Regions from separate parts of the Paenibacillus sp. tmac-D7 genome, predicted to be linked through region 1. Evidence: riboswitches for the same ligand, from Rfam matches in the RefSeq annotation. Region 1 holds a riboswitch; each other region holds the start of a gene.
What was found. Region 1 has a riboswitch for cobalamin ahead of metE (5-methyltetrahydropteroyltriglutamate--homocysteine S-methyltransferase). Riboswitches for the same ligand answer to the same signal wherever they lie in the genome.
Positions count from the first base shown of each region.

Region 2: it holds a riboswitch for cobalamin, as region 1 does, so the genes downstream of both, cobJ (precorrin-3B C(17)-methyltransferase) here and metE (5-methyltetrahydropteroyltriglutamate--homocysteine S-methyltransferase) in region 1, are expected to answer to the same signal.
Region 3: it holds a riboswitch for cobalamin, as region 1 does, so the genes downstream of both, FKP33_RS17435 (S-layer homology domain-containing protein) here and metE (5-methyltetrahydropteroyltriglutamate--homocysteine S-methyltransferase) in region 1, are expected to answer to the same signal.

Region 1 is NZ_VIDW01000003.1:174,598-178,784, reverse strand. It holds partial or broken gene FKP33_RS03585 (ABC transporter substrate-binding protein) at 1-1,421, opposite strand, end outside; cobalamin riboswitch at 1,678-1,882, shown strand; gene metE (5-methyltetrahydropteroyltriglutamate--homocysteine S-methyltransferase) at 2,035-4,187, shown strand, end outside.
Region 2 is NZ_VIDW01000012.1:52,068-56,254, reverse strand. It holds gene FKP33_RS10850 (hypothetical protein) at 1-198, shown strand, start outside; gene FKP33_RS10845 (hypothetical protein) at 301-639, shown strand; gene FKP33_RS10840 (MmcQ/YjbR family DNA-binding protein) at 651-1,025, opposite strand; cobalamin riboswitch at 1,317-1,519, shown strand; gene cobJ (precorrin-3B C(17)-methyltransferase) at 1,786-3,504, shown strand; gene FKP33_RS10830 (sirohydrochlorin chelatase) at 3,526-4,187, shown strand, end outside.
Region 3 is NZ_VIDW01000026.1:2,367-6,553, reverse strand. It holds gene FKP33_RS17440 (methyl-accepting chemotaxis protein) at 1-1,313, shown strand, start outside; cobalamin riboswitch at 1,444-1,663, shown strand; gene FKP33_RS17435 (S-layer homology domain-containing protein) at 1,816-4,187, shown strand, end outside.

The DNA of each region.
Region 1 (4,187 bases):
CCTGCGCGCTCAAGCCGGTTTGGCCGTCCCACTGGGCTTTTTTCCACAGATTCCAGGCGTCTTTCTCATGGATCGCCTTCAAAGCCTGATTCATGTAAGCCTCAACGGCCGGATTGTGGTAAAATCCGGGATTGTAATAATCGACGCCGCTGAACTTGCTGCTGTACACATTGTACATTTCCACCGGATCGTGGCTTCCCCAGCCGAAGAGAACCGCATTCGCATGCATTTGCTTGCCAATGTCATCCCAGCTTTTCCCTTCCACCTTGACTTGAATGCCAAGCGGCTTGAGCGAATCGGCTGCGGCGAGAGCAAGTGACTGGCGGGTGACGTCGCTTGACGGGTAGATGAGGGTAAACTCGGCCTTCAGAGCGCCTTTCTCCACGATGCCGTCGCCGTTCGTATCCTTCCATCCGTCGTCCGCAAGCAGCTGCTTCGCCGCATTCATATCGCCGTCTTGAATGACGGCCTCGGCATTAAACCAGGGCAGCCCGTCATTAATCGAATACGCGGGCGTGCCGTGTCCCTCCAAGACGCCTTGAACCAGCGCCTTGCGGTCCAGCGCCAGATTGATCGCCTTGCGGATCGACAATTCCGCGGTGACATCGTTGCCGACCGGATATCCTTCTTTCGTTTGGCCGCCCGATTTTACGTAGGGAAACATGATTCCGCGGTTGTCCACCGTATGTATAGCTTGAAGCTGCATGCCGCTCACCTGCTGTTTGCTGAACGCCGCAGGGATGGCCGCCATATCGACCGTTCCGGCTTTGGCGGCGGCGAAAGCCGCATCCTCGGCAAGAAACAGGAATGTGATTTTCTTGAAGTAGGGCTTCGTCCCGTAATATTCGGGATTCGGCTCGACGATCAGCTGCTGCCCTTGATCCCATTGCACTAGCTTATAAGGGCCGGAGCCGACCGGTTTTTTGGCATAATCGCTGCCGTGCGCATGCTTCGGAACAATACCTGTGCTCACAAGCATCTGGGCGAAGGTCGATTGCGGTTCCTTCAATGAAAACTTGACCGTATGCTCGTCCGCCGCCGCCACATCCTTGACATTGCTTAAATCGATGGCAGAGCCGCTGCGGCTGCGGTTTGGAACGTATACTGAACGTCGGCGGCCGTTAACGGATGCCCGTCGGAAAATTTGACATCCTTCCGCAGCTTCACCGTCCAGTCCAGACCGTCCCCGCTGACCTCATAGCCCGTTGCAAGATCGTTGACGATATTCAAGCTGCTGTCGCGCTTGAGCAGCGTGCTTTGAAACAACGGAGATCCGTAGCGCCCCCATCCCGTTGTCGGATCGAAGCCTCCCTCGGCTCGCCGCCTATCGCAAGAACAAGCTCCTCCTTCGGGGCGGCCGCCTGCTCGGTCTTGGCCCGGGTGCAGCCGCTGATGCAAAGCGCTGCCACTAACAGCATCATTAGCGTCCATCGTAAACACATTTTTAAACTCAAACACTCCTTCGAATTAAGTTGTTAACGTGTGCAGTAGCACGTTTCATGTATATAGTAGCACTTGCATAGCGTAGCACATGAAACCAATTTCTGTCACTACAATTGTGCTATTATTTTTAAACTTTGTGTTACAACAACCGCTGCTCTGCCTCTTCTCCGCTTGTTCATAAAAAAGGTTTGAATAAACCTAAGAAATATTGTACTATTACTCGGTATTCGATAATTGAATCATGTGGAAATAGGTGCTCCGGACCGGTCGTTATGCCGGGCGGAGCTTAAAAGGGAAGTTCGGTGAAATGCCGACGCGGTCCCGCCACTGTAACAGAGGAGTCGAACGTCACCCGGCGCCACTAATCCTTCGGATTGGGAAGGCCGACGCAAGACGATGATTCTGGAGCCAGGAGACCTGCCTATTTTGACAGCACTGCTTTTACCTACGGGAGATAGGGAGGTGTTAAAGATGGCAGCCGCCGTACAAACAATCGGGAGGCATCTTTACCCTTGACTTTTACTGGGTAAAGATGCCTTTTTTGCATGGGAAAGCACCGCTTATGAAAACAAATGAACTGGAGGAATACCTATGAACCGAGCATTAAGCAGCAACCTGGGATATCCGCGAATCGGCGGCGGGCGCGAATGGAAAAAAGCGCTTGAGGCCTTCTGGGCCGGAAAGCTGCAGGAGACGGAGCTGGTCAGCCGCATGGAAGAAATACGGCTCAACCATCTTCGCACCCAGCAGGCGAGCGGCATCGACTTGATCCCTGTCAACGATTTCACCTTCTACGACCACATGCTGGATACGGCAGCGATGTTCGGGCTCGTGCCCGGCCGCTTCGGTTACGAAGGCGGCGAAGTGCCGCTGAGCACCTATTTCGCGATGGCCCGCGGCAGCGAGGGCGCCCCGGCCTGCGAGATGACCAAATGGTTTAACACCAACTACCACTACATTGTGCCGGAGCTGAACGGCGCCGAGCCGCAGCTGACCGTGAACAAACCGCTCCTGGCCTACCGGGAAGCCAAACTCCGTCTCGGCATTGAAGGCAAGCCCGTCCTGATCGGGCCATACACGTTCCTGAAGCTGTCCAAGGGCTACAAGACCGAGCACTTCGATAAGCTGCTGGAGCGGTTCGTGCCTTTGTATGCCCGCATATTGAGCGAGCTTGAGCAGGAAGGCGCGCAATGGGTGCAGATCGATGAGCCGATTCTTGCGACCTCATTAACGGAAGCCGATATGGAGCGGCTCGCATTCGTTTACAAGAAGCTGAACGAAGCGGCCCCACGTCTTAAGCTGATGCTGCAAACGTACTTCGACGCCGTCGATCTGTATGAACAAATCGTTACGCTGCCGGTTCAAGGCATTGGCCTCGACTTCGCTCACGGGCTGGACAAAAACAGCGAGCATTTGCTGCAATATGGATTTCCTGCAGATAAGAGGCTTGGCGTCGGCTTGATCGACGGACGAGGCATTTGGCGTTCCGATCTGGACGCGCGGCTCCGGCTGCTCCACACGTTGTCCCCGATCGTCCCGTATGAGAGAATGATGATCCAGCCAAGCTGCAGCCTGCTTCATGTTCCGGTCACGGCCGCACATGAAACGAAGCTGGAGCCTACGCTGCGGAACGCACTTGCGTTCGCAAACGAGAAGCTCGAGGAGCTCGTACTATTGACCCGAGCCGTGAACGAAGGTCCCGCGGCAATCGCAGCCGAGCTGGAACAAAGCCGTCAAGCGGTTCAGGAGCTCAACGCCTCCCCTTCCCGAAACAACGAACGGGTGCAGTCCGAAACGAGCCGGATCGCCCTCCAGCCGTCCGAGCGAAGCCGGCCCTTTGCGGAGCGGCGTGCCGTTCAGCAGAGCAAGTGGAACTTGCCGTTCCTGCCCACGACTACGATCGGCAGCTTCCCGCAGACGCTCGAAGTGAGACAGGCCCGGAAACATTGGAGAAGCGGCGAATGGAGCCAGGAGCAGTATGAAGCCTTTATCCGGGAACAAATTCGGACCTGGATCGCTTTGCAGGAGGAATTGGATCTGGATGTGCTCGTTCACGGTGAATTTGAACGGACGGATATGGTGGAATTTTTCGGCGAGAAACTGGACGGTTTTGCGTTCACGTCGAACGGCTGGGTACAGTCCTACGGCTCCCGCTGCGTGAAGCCGCCTGTCATATACGGCGACGTGGAATTCACAAAGCCGATGACGGTCGATGAAACCGTCTATGCGCAGAGCTTGACCGCTAAACCGGTCAAAGGCATGCTGACGGGCCCGATTACCATTCTGAACTGGTCCTTCGTCCGGGACGATATCCCGCGGGAGACGGTGGCCTATCAGATCGCTTTGGCGCTTCGCCGCGAAGTGGAAGCGCTCGAACGCGCCGGTGTGGAAATGATCCAGATGGACGAGCCTGCACTTCGCGAGGGGCTGCCGCTGAAGCGGGAAGATTGGCAGAAGTATCTGGAGTGGTCGGTGCTTGCCTTCCGGCTGGCTACATCGACGGTCAAGGATACGACGCAAATCCATACGCATATGTGCTACTGCGAGTTTCACGATATTATCGATTCGATCCGTGCCCTGGATGCGGACGTCATCTCCATCGAGACGTCCCGCAGCCACGGCGAATTGATGCACAGCTTCGAGGAGCACACCTACGATCACGGCATCGGTCTTGGCGTGTACGACATTCACAGTCCGAGAGTGCCTTCCGTGGATGAGATGGTGCGAATGATCGACCGCGCGCT
Region 2 (4,187 bases), on a different contig from region 1:
ATTCTTCACGGCACGGACCTGCATAAGCCTAAAACCGAGGAGCAAGTGCTCGAATTTCTGTACCGCAACGCCTGGCAGCTTCATCAGTTGGCCGAAGGCATGCAGGGAAGCTTCGAGGATTACATGGTGAAGTTTAAAATGATGTGCGACTTTCTGCGTTACTTTAATTCCGTCGTTGTCATTCCGAATCGTTCGTAGAGGGAAGGGCTTGCGGCGGGAAGAAACGTGTATCTATCCCGGGCCGTCCACGAGGAACGGGGGAATCCCTATGAAAAACGTACCAGGGGGAGGGGAACAGCCTTGTTACCGATGGAACAGGAAACGATGGCGCTGCTCGTCGGCGGTTTCGGCATCGTCATGGGCATTTCGTTTGTTTTTGTCATTTTGCTTTGGATAAAAGGGCGAAAAGAAGTATACCGCAGCGCCTTCGGGTGGGTGATCGCGCATTTCGTGGTGTTCAGCGCAGCGGTGGCCTGCTGTCTGAAGGCGATCGGCACGAGGCCGACGCACCCTTCGATGGCTTCGGAAGGAAACTCGCTGTGGCTCGGCATTGGCGGCGTTCTGTGGGCGGCCTCCATGCTGATCTTGCTCGGCGCGATCGCCGCATTCACGGCACGGGATACACATCGCGGGGAGTAACGTTAAGAGGCTCAGCTCTTTCGCTGCCCGGGGCCCCAGATCGCTTCCTTCTCCGCTTTTGACAAGTTCCGTCTGACAAGCTGATACGACTCTTCAAGCATGTTCTCAAGCTCCTCATCCGCCAGCTTTCCGTTCAAGATGACGGTATTCCAATGCCTTTTGTTCATATGATATCCCGGCAGCACGGTGTCTGGATACGTCTGGCGCATCAGCCAGATTGTGTCCGGATCGGCCTTCAGATTGACGCTCGGGACGCCGGATTGATGGCCTAATAAGGCGAACATTTTGCTGCCGACATAAAGCACCGGAAGATCGGGCTCGAACGGGTACCGCAGACTGGTTCCGGGTTTCTTCAACGCCAGGGCGATCAATAACTCGTGATTCATTTGACAAGAGGCTCCTTTCAGCGGCGGTTTTGCCTTTATTTCAGCATATCCGATCCCGGCTCTGATGAAAAGCCATAACCGCAGCTGGCCGAAGACTTGCGTGACCACGGGGCATAGGCATCAGGTCGGGCGCCCAGCGCGGCGACAAAAGCGGCAAGCACTCCTGACGCGTGTCATCTCAACCTCCCGCATCAAGCTCCCTTTCCGACAAAGAGTTGGACAGTCTTGAAATAATCGTGCTATCATGGGAGTTGATTATCAAAGAAATGCGTGAATACGTACCTAATTTTATATTGAGTTCAGAGAACAGGTGCCGATATGCCGCCATTGCGCGTATCGGCTTAATAGGGAAGCCGGTGTAAGTCCGGCACGGTCCCGCCACTGTAAGCGAGGAGCTTTTTCCGATCCAGGCCACTGTCGATTCGTCGATGGGAAGGCGCGTGAAAAAGCGATGAGACGCAAGTCAGGAGACCTGCCTGTTTTCCGCTGCCTTGTCACGATCGAACGCGACGAGAGCGGCAAAGTCACCAGAAAGCCTACGCGGATAGGGGGGTGTACGGGAATGGGTTCAGGCGTACTGCGGGTTAGAGCCAAGCGCTTGCCGTCATATTCGGCAAACGCGCGGGAATTTACCCCGGCAGCAGCCGGTTCACTTTATCGTCAAGCATCTTTCCGAGAGGAAGGATGCTTTTTTTGCGTGGGTTGGTTTGTTTGATGGTTCCGCTATTATCGTTCAGCGACTGGAAGGGAGGACGAAACGATGAAAGGCAAGCTATCGGTTATCGGATTTGGCCCCGGCAGCTTCGAGCATATGACGCAAGCGGCGAAAGAAGCGATCATGGAGAGCGAGGTCATCATCGGCTACAACACATACGTGGATTTGATCCGCGGTTTACTGAGCGGGCAGCATATCGTACGTACCGGGATGACCGAGGAGGTCAGCCGGGCGCAGGAGGCGGTTCGGCAGGCGCAGGCCGGCCGGAAAGTCGCGGTTATCTCGAGCGGGGACGCGGGGGTGTACGGGATGGCCGGCCTCGTCTACGAAGTATTGATGGAGCAAGGCTGGCGTCGGGACACCGGTGTCAACGTGGAGGTGATTCCGGGCATCTCGGCGATCAACTCGACGGGTTCGCTGCTTGGCGCGCCGATCATGCACGATGCCTGCACGATCAGCCTGAGCGACCATTTGACGCCCTGGGACCTCATTATTAGGCGGGTCGAAGCGGCGGCGGCGGCCGACTTCGTCATCGCGTTATATAACCCGCGAAGCGGCCGGCGCACCCGGCAAATCGTCGAGACGCGCAGCGTGCTGCTGCGTTACCGGTCGCCGCAAACGCCGGTTGGTATTGTCAAAAGCGCCTACCGGGACCGGGAAGAGATTGCCATCACGACGCTCGAACGCATGCTGGAGCACGACATCGGCATGCTGACGACGGTTATTATCGGCAACTCGGCGACGGTCGTCTACGACGGTCTGATGATTACGCCGCGCGGCTACCAGCGCAAGTATACGCTCGGCGCGGACGTGCAGCCGTTGAAGCCGCATGAGCGGCTGCGCGCCGAGGCGGAGCCGTGGTCGCTCGAAGCGCGGGAAGGCGCTGTTGCGACGGCGGAGCGAGAGCCGGCAGCGGGAGCGGCGAAGAGCGAAGCGGCTGCCGCAGAGGCGACGGCTGCGAAGGAAGCGGAGGGCGCAGCGGGGGACGCTGCCGCGTCGCCGCTAGCGTTGGCGCTCGAGGCGCTGCGGCTCGTGGAGACGCAGCGCGGTGCGGCGAACGCCGGAGCGCCGGCCGAGACGCCGTCCTGGCAGCGCGAAAGCGATCCGTTCCGGCGGCGGGAGATTCTCGAGTTCGCCGTCAGCCCCGGGCTCGCGGAGAAGAGATTGACGGCCGCCCAACTGACGCTGCTGGCCGACATCGTGGGCGAAGACGGTTCGATTGAATATACGCCGCATCATCAATGGCTTGTGAGGCTCGTGACTTCGGAGCCGCAGCAGGCGGTATCGCGGCTGGAGGCGGCTGGGCTGCTGCTGGCGCCGGTCGGCGATGTCGCGCAAATCAAGGCATGCGATTTTTGCAATATGGACAAAGCGGATTCGGTTCCTTACCTGGAGGATCTGCAGCAGCGAATCGGCGGCCTGAAGGTGCCAAAGGAGCTGCGCATCGGTTTCAACGGCTGCGGAATGGCTTGTTACGGCGCGGTGCGGGAAGATATCGGCATCGTGTACCGCAAGGAAAAGTTCGATCTGTTCCTCGGCGGCAAAACGGTAGGCCGCAACGCTCATCCGGGCATCCCGGTGGCTGAAGGCGTAGAGCCGGATCGCTTGCTGGAGACGGTGGAGCGGATCGTCAGGCGGTATGCGGATGAGGCCCATCCGAACGAGCGTTTTCATAAATATTATAGCCGGATCAAGGAGCTTGAAGGATATCGTTACCGGGAAGTGCCGGTGTTCAAGATTGAAAATGCCGTCTGCGGCGATTAAACGAAGGGAGGCGGATCGTAGATGGACGCCTTGTTATTTGTCGGTCACGGAAGCCGTGATCCGGAAGGAAACGAAGAGGTGCGCGCCTTTGTCCGTTCGGTGGAGAACGGGCTGGATGTGCCGATTGTAGAAACATGTTTTTTGGAGTTCGAGTCCCCTTCCATGCGGGAAGGCTTTGCCGCGTGCGTCGCCCGGGGGGCGACCCGGGTTGGCGTTGTGCCGATTACGCTGTTTGCGGCGGGACATGCGAAGCTCCATATTCCGGCGGCTATGGATGAGGCGAAGCGTCAGTTTCCCGGTGTCGAATTTATTTACAGCCGACCGATCGGCGTGCACGAGCTGGCGCTGGATATTTTGCAGACCCGGCTGGCGGAGGCCGGTGTCGACGGTTTGATCGAATCGCCGGATACGGCGCTGCTATTGATCGGAAGAGGAAGCAGCGACGCCGATGCGAACAGCGATTTGTTTAAAATATCCCGGTTGCTGTGGGAACGGCTCAACGTGCAATGGGTCGAGACGGCGTTCATCGGCGTAACCGCCCCGCGGGCCGACGAAGGCGTGGACCGCTGTGTCAGGCTGGGCGCGAAACGCATCGTGCTGCTGCCGTACTTTTTGTTCACGGGCGTACTGATCAAGAGGCTGGAGCAGCTGACGGCCTCGTTCGCGGAGACGTATCCGGACCG
Region 3 (4,187 bases), on a different contig from region 1:
TGGATGTTTCGACTCCTGTGAACATTCCGGGGGCGGGAGCTTCGCCTTATAATTTGCGGCTGGGTGTGATCGTGCAATCCTTATCTTTTCAGGCAACCTGGTACACCGTTTACAGTATTCCCTTGCTGATCGCTTTAGGCGGCCTCGGGCTGGCCGATTCGTGGGGGGAACGCGCCGGGGCGGGCCTTCTTGTGCTGGCGGCGTTCGCCGGGACGGGCTTGTATTTTCATCGAACGGTGCTTCAAAGCTTGAAGAGCTGGATGGGCCGCATGAAAGCCATTTCTTCCGGCAAGCTGATGCCCGCTTCGGCAGGCTCCAGGCGCAATGAGCTCGGACAAGTTACGTTTGAGATCAACAAAATTGTGATAGGGATGAGAGCGATCTTGTCCGACATGAAGGAGGCTTCCTCCACCGTGAATAAGATCGGGTCCGAGCAGGCCGACGAAATTCGGCAGCTGCTGTCTTCGGCTGAGCAGCTGGTAGCGAGCATGCAGGAAGTGAGCGCGGGAGCGAATGACCAGCTGCAGCTCATCGAACTTAACGGCAGCCGGATGCAGCAGATTCACGACAGAGTCAGCCGGGCCGGTCAAGACATGGAGCTTTCGGGCAAGATATCCGAGGAGGCCCGGACATCGTCGCATGCCGGGCTGGAGAAGACGCTGGAATTGCGCAATGACATGAATGACCTGCAGGAAACGAGCAAGCGGAGCGTGAGCTCGATGGAAGAGCTGGAGCGGCAATTGCAAGAAATGAGAGAGTTCATCTTGTACATGCGTGAAATTGCCGAACAGACGAACCTGCTCGCGCTGAACGCCGCGATTGAGGCTGCGAGGGCCGGCGAAGAAGGCAGAGGATTCGGGGTCGTTGCCGGCGAAGTGAGGAAGCTTGCCGTTACATCCAATGAGGTAGCGGAACGCGCGATCGGGCTGACGCACAATATGGCGCTGAAATCGAAAGAAGCCGCGGATGCGGTGAAAGCGGAACGGCTTGCCGTAGAACGGGGAATCCGAAGGATTGGCCAATTGAGCGATATGATTCGCCTTGTGGCCGACAAGTGCCGCCTGACTGCGGAGCAAGCGTCCGCGCATTCTGCGGAGATGCGTGAAATTCAGCTTGGGCTTCATTCGATGGAAAGCAGCATGCAGGCGATTCGGGATATTTCTCAACAGTTCACTGCGTCCGCCCAAGCGATGGCGAGCAGCGGAGAACGGCATCACATGGCTACCGAGCTTATTGCGCAGCAAGCGGATTTGCTCAAAAGCATTTCCGGAAATCTGCAGAAAATTACCGGCCGGTTTGTGATGGAATCCTGAAGCCGCCCGCCGTAAGCGAGTGGATCGAAGCGTACGGCGAGATGAGGCCCCGCGTCAGGACCGCGGGCGGTTGGCCCGCAAGAAATAGTTGGACGATGCTTGGGGATCGTGTTATTCTTTGTACATAATTGAATCATTTGCTCGGGTAGATGTCGAACGGGAGGCTAGCCATGCCGGCGTTCGGCGAACAGGGAAGTCCGGTGAGAATCCGGCACGGTCGCGCCACTGTAAGCGGGGAGCGGCTTCCATGATGTCACTGTCCTTCAGTTGGTTTAGGGGGGGCGGTTGGGATGACGGAAGTCCGGCTTCGATCCGCAAGTCAGGATATCTGTCTAACCCGAGAACACCGTCGCCTACGCGAAATTAGGAGAAGGGGGAACGGCAATCCGTCAGGAACGTAATATTGCCTGCAGGTTCATGCGTATCGGCATCCCTTCATAGAGAAGGGGTGCTTTTTTAGTTTAAGGAAGGTCAGTTTCAAGAGAGGGGAACAGGACAACAGATGAAGAGTAACAGATGGATCAACAAGATAAGCATGGTCCTGCTAAGCTGGTGCTTGCTCATATCCATGCTTGGCGGGCTGGCGCCTGCGTATGCGGATGGAGCGGGGAGAGGGCTTGTCACGGTTCCTCAGGCTATAGACGATGCGGCCGGCTACATCCTGGATGCGAATGGAGGCGCGCTTTCCGATTGGGATGCTTATGCGCTGGCTGCAGCCGGGAAGCAGGTGCCGGCTTCGTATTTATCATCCGTCCGCGAGCAGCTTCAGCAGAACGGCGGACGTTACAGCAAGGTAACGGACTATGCCCGGATTGCGTTAGGCGTAAAGTCGGCCGGAGGAAACCCCGAGCAGATCGCGGCCGGGTCTAGTTCGTACAACCTTATTGAGGGCATTTATAACAGCGATGTGCTGACTGCCCAGGGAACGAACGGCGCGATTTATGCGCTGCTGGCCTTGAGCGGCGATGCTTATCACATTCCGTTAACCGCGAAGTGGAATCCCGATAAAATCGTGGCATGGCTGCTCGCGCAGCAAAATGCGGACGGCGGATGGCCGCTTGGGGCCGGAGGGCCGAGCAGCATCGACATTACAGCGTCTGCTGTGAACGCCCTGGCCGCTCATACCGCGCACACCGGTGTCCGGCCGGCGATGGACCGCGGCATTCAATGGCTGTCCTCGCAGCAATTAGCGAACGGCGGATTTTCGGAGTATGGGGAAAATGCGGAAAGCACCGCACAGGTCATTCTCGCGTTGTCCGCTGCCGGACTCGACGCGCGCAGTTCAGGCTTCGCGAAGGCGAACGGCAACCCGCTTACCTATTTATTCGGTTACCGGCAAGGCGACGGCGGATTTGCCCATGTGGCCGGCGGTTCTTCCGACGGATGGGCCACGGTGCAATCGCTTGTGGCGCTGGCGGCCTTCCATACGGCTGTCAACGGTGACAGCGGATCGTATGAGGCGATCCTGACCACAGGGGGCGGAGCGCCTGCCGCAGCTCGCGTGACGGTTCATGTGGAAGGCCCCGCCGGTACGATCGCCGAAGGCTCCGCCGTTGCGGGGACTGCCTATGAGGCTGTGGCTCAAGTGCTGCATGCGCAGGGGGTTCCTTTTCCAGAGAGCGACGGCCATTTCATTCATACGATCAACGGAATTTCCGGTAAAAGCGACTACAGCACCTGGTGGGGGTACAATGTCAAACGCCAGGGCTCCTGGGATTATGCCCGCACGAATAACCTGGGCATGGCTGACTACTCCCTGCGTAACGGCGATGACATTTATTTGTACTATACAGGCATAAGTACCGCATTGGTGGATTCGATTAAGGTGGAGCCGGCGATGCCGGTTGAAGGCCAGGCAGTAACGGTTCAGGTCTATCGGTCGGTATGGGATTATGACGTTACAAGGGACGAGGTCGTCACGGTTGCCGCCAGCGTTTATGTAGAATTGGGCGGGCGTAAGGTGGAGACGGACGCAAACGGATACGCGTTGTTCCCGTCCGGCTTGCCCGGCGGCACCTATCAAGCGGTTGTAACAGGCTATCAAGACGTGCTTGCGCCGAAGATCGTCAAGGATTCCAAGACGATTCAGGTCGGAACGGCGGCGATTCAAATTGAAGGAGCTTCAGGCACTTATGCCGAAGGGAAGGCGAGTTCTCCGAATTTGCTGGAAAGCGTTGTGCGGCTTCTAGATGCCAACCAGGTTCCTTACGAGCTTGAACACGCCAGCTTCGGAACGTACATCCAATCCGTCGGCGCTGATGCCGGGGCTTGGCTCTATGCGATCTACCGCCAAGGCAAGTGGAATCCGGGAATGGTCGGCGCGGATCAATATACGCTGCAGCCGGGGGACCGGGCGGTCGTTTATATTAGCGGATTCGACGCGGAGTGGAACTCGTCGACGTATTTGGTCGATTCGATTGCCTTGAATCCTGCACAGCCTAAGGCTAACGAATCGTTCACCGTTACGGTGAAGAAGACGCTCGCGGACAATAAGCCGGCTTCTCCCGCAGCCGGCATTCAAGTGAAGATCGGAAGCTTGACCGCCACAACAAGCAGTGAAGGCATCGCCACATTCGCCGGATTGCCTGCAGGAACCTATACCCTCGATATATCAGGCTATGTGACCGGTGAGGCGCCGAAAGTGGTACATACCTCGCAACCGGTGACGATTCAACCGAGAACCGGGGGCGGAACAGACGGAGGAACGGGTCCTGTCGTCAATCCGGTCGTATATGTGTCCGTAACCGGGGACAGCAGCATGGGGACGATCCTGCCTTCGACCTCGGTTTCCTTGCAGAGCGGCGACACGCCTTATTCCATTCTGATCCGGGCCCTGGGCGCAGGCCGCGTTCAATCGTCCGGCTCGGGCTCGAC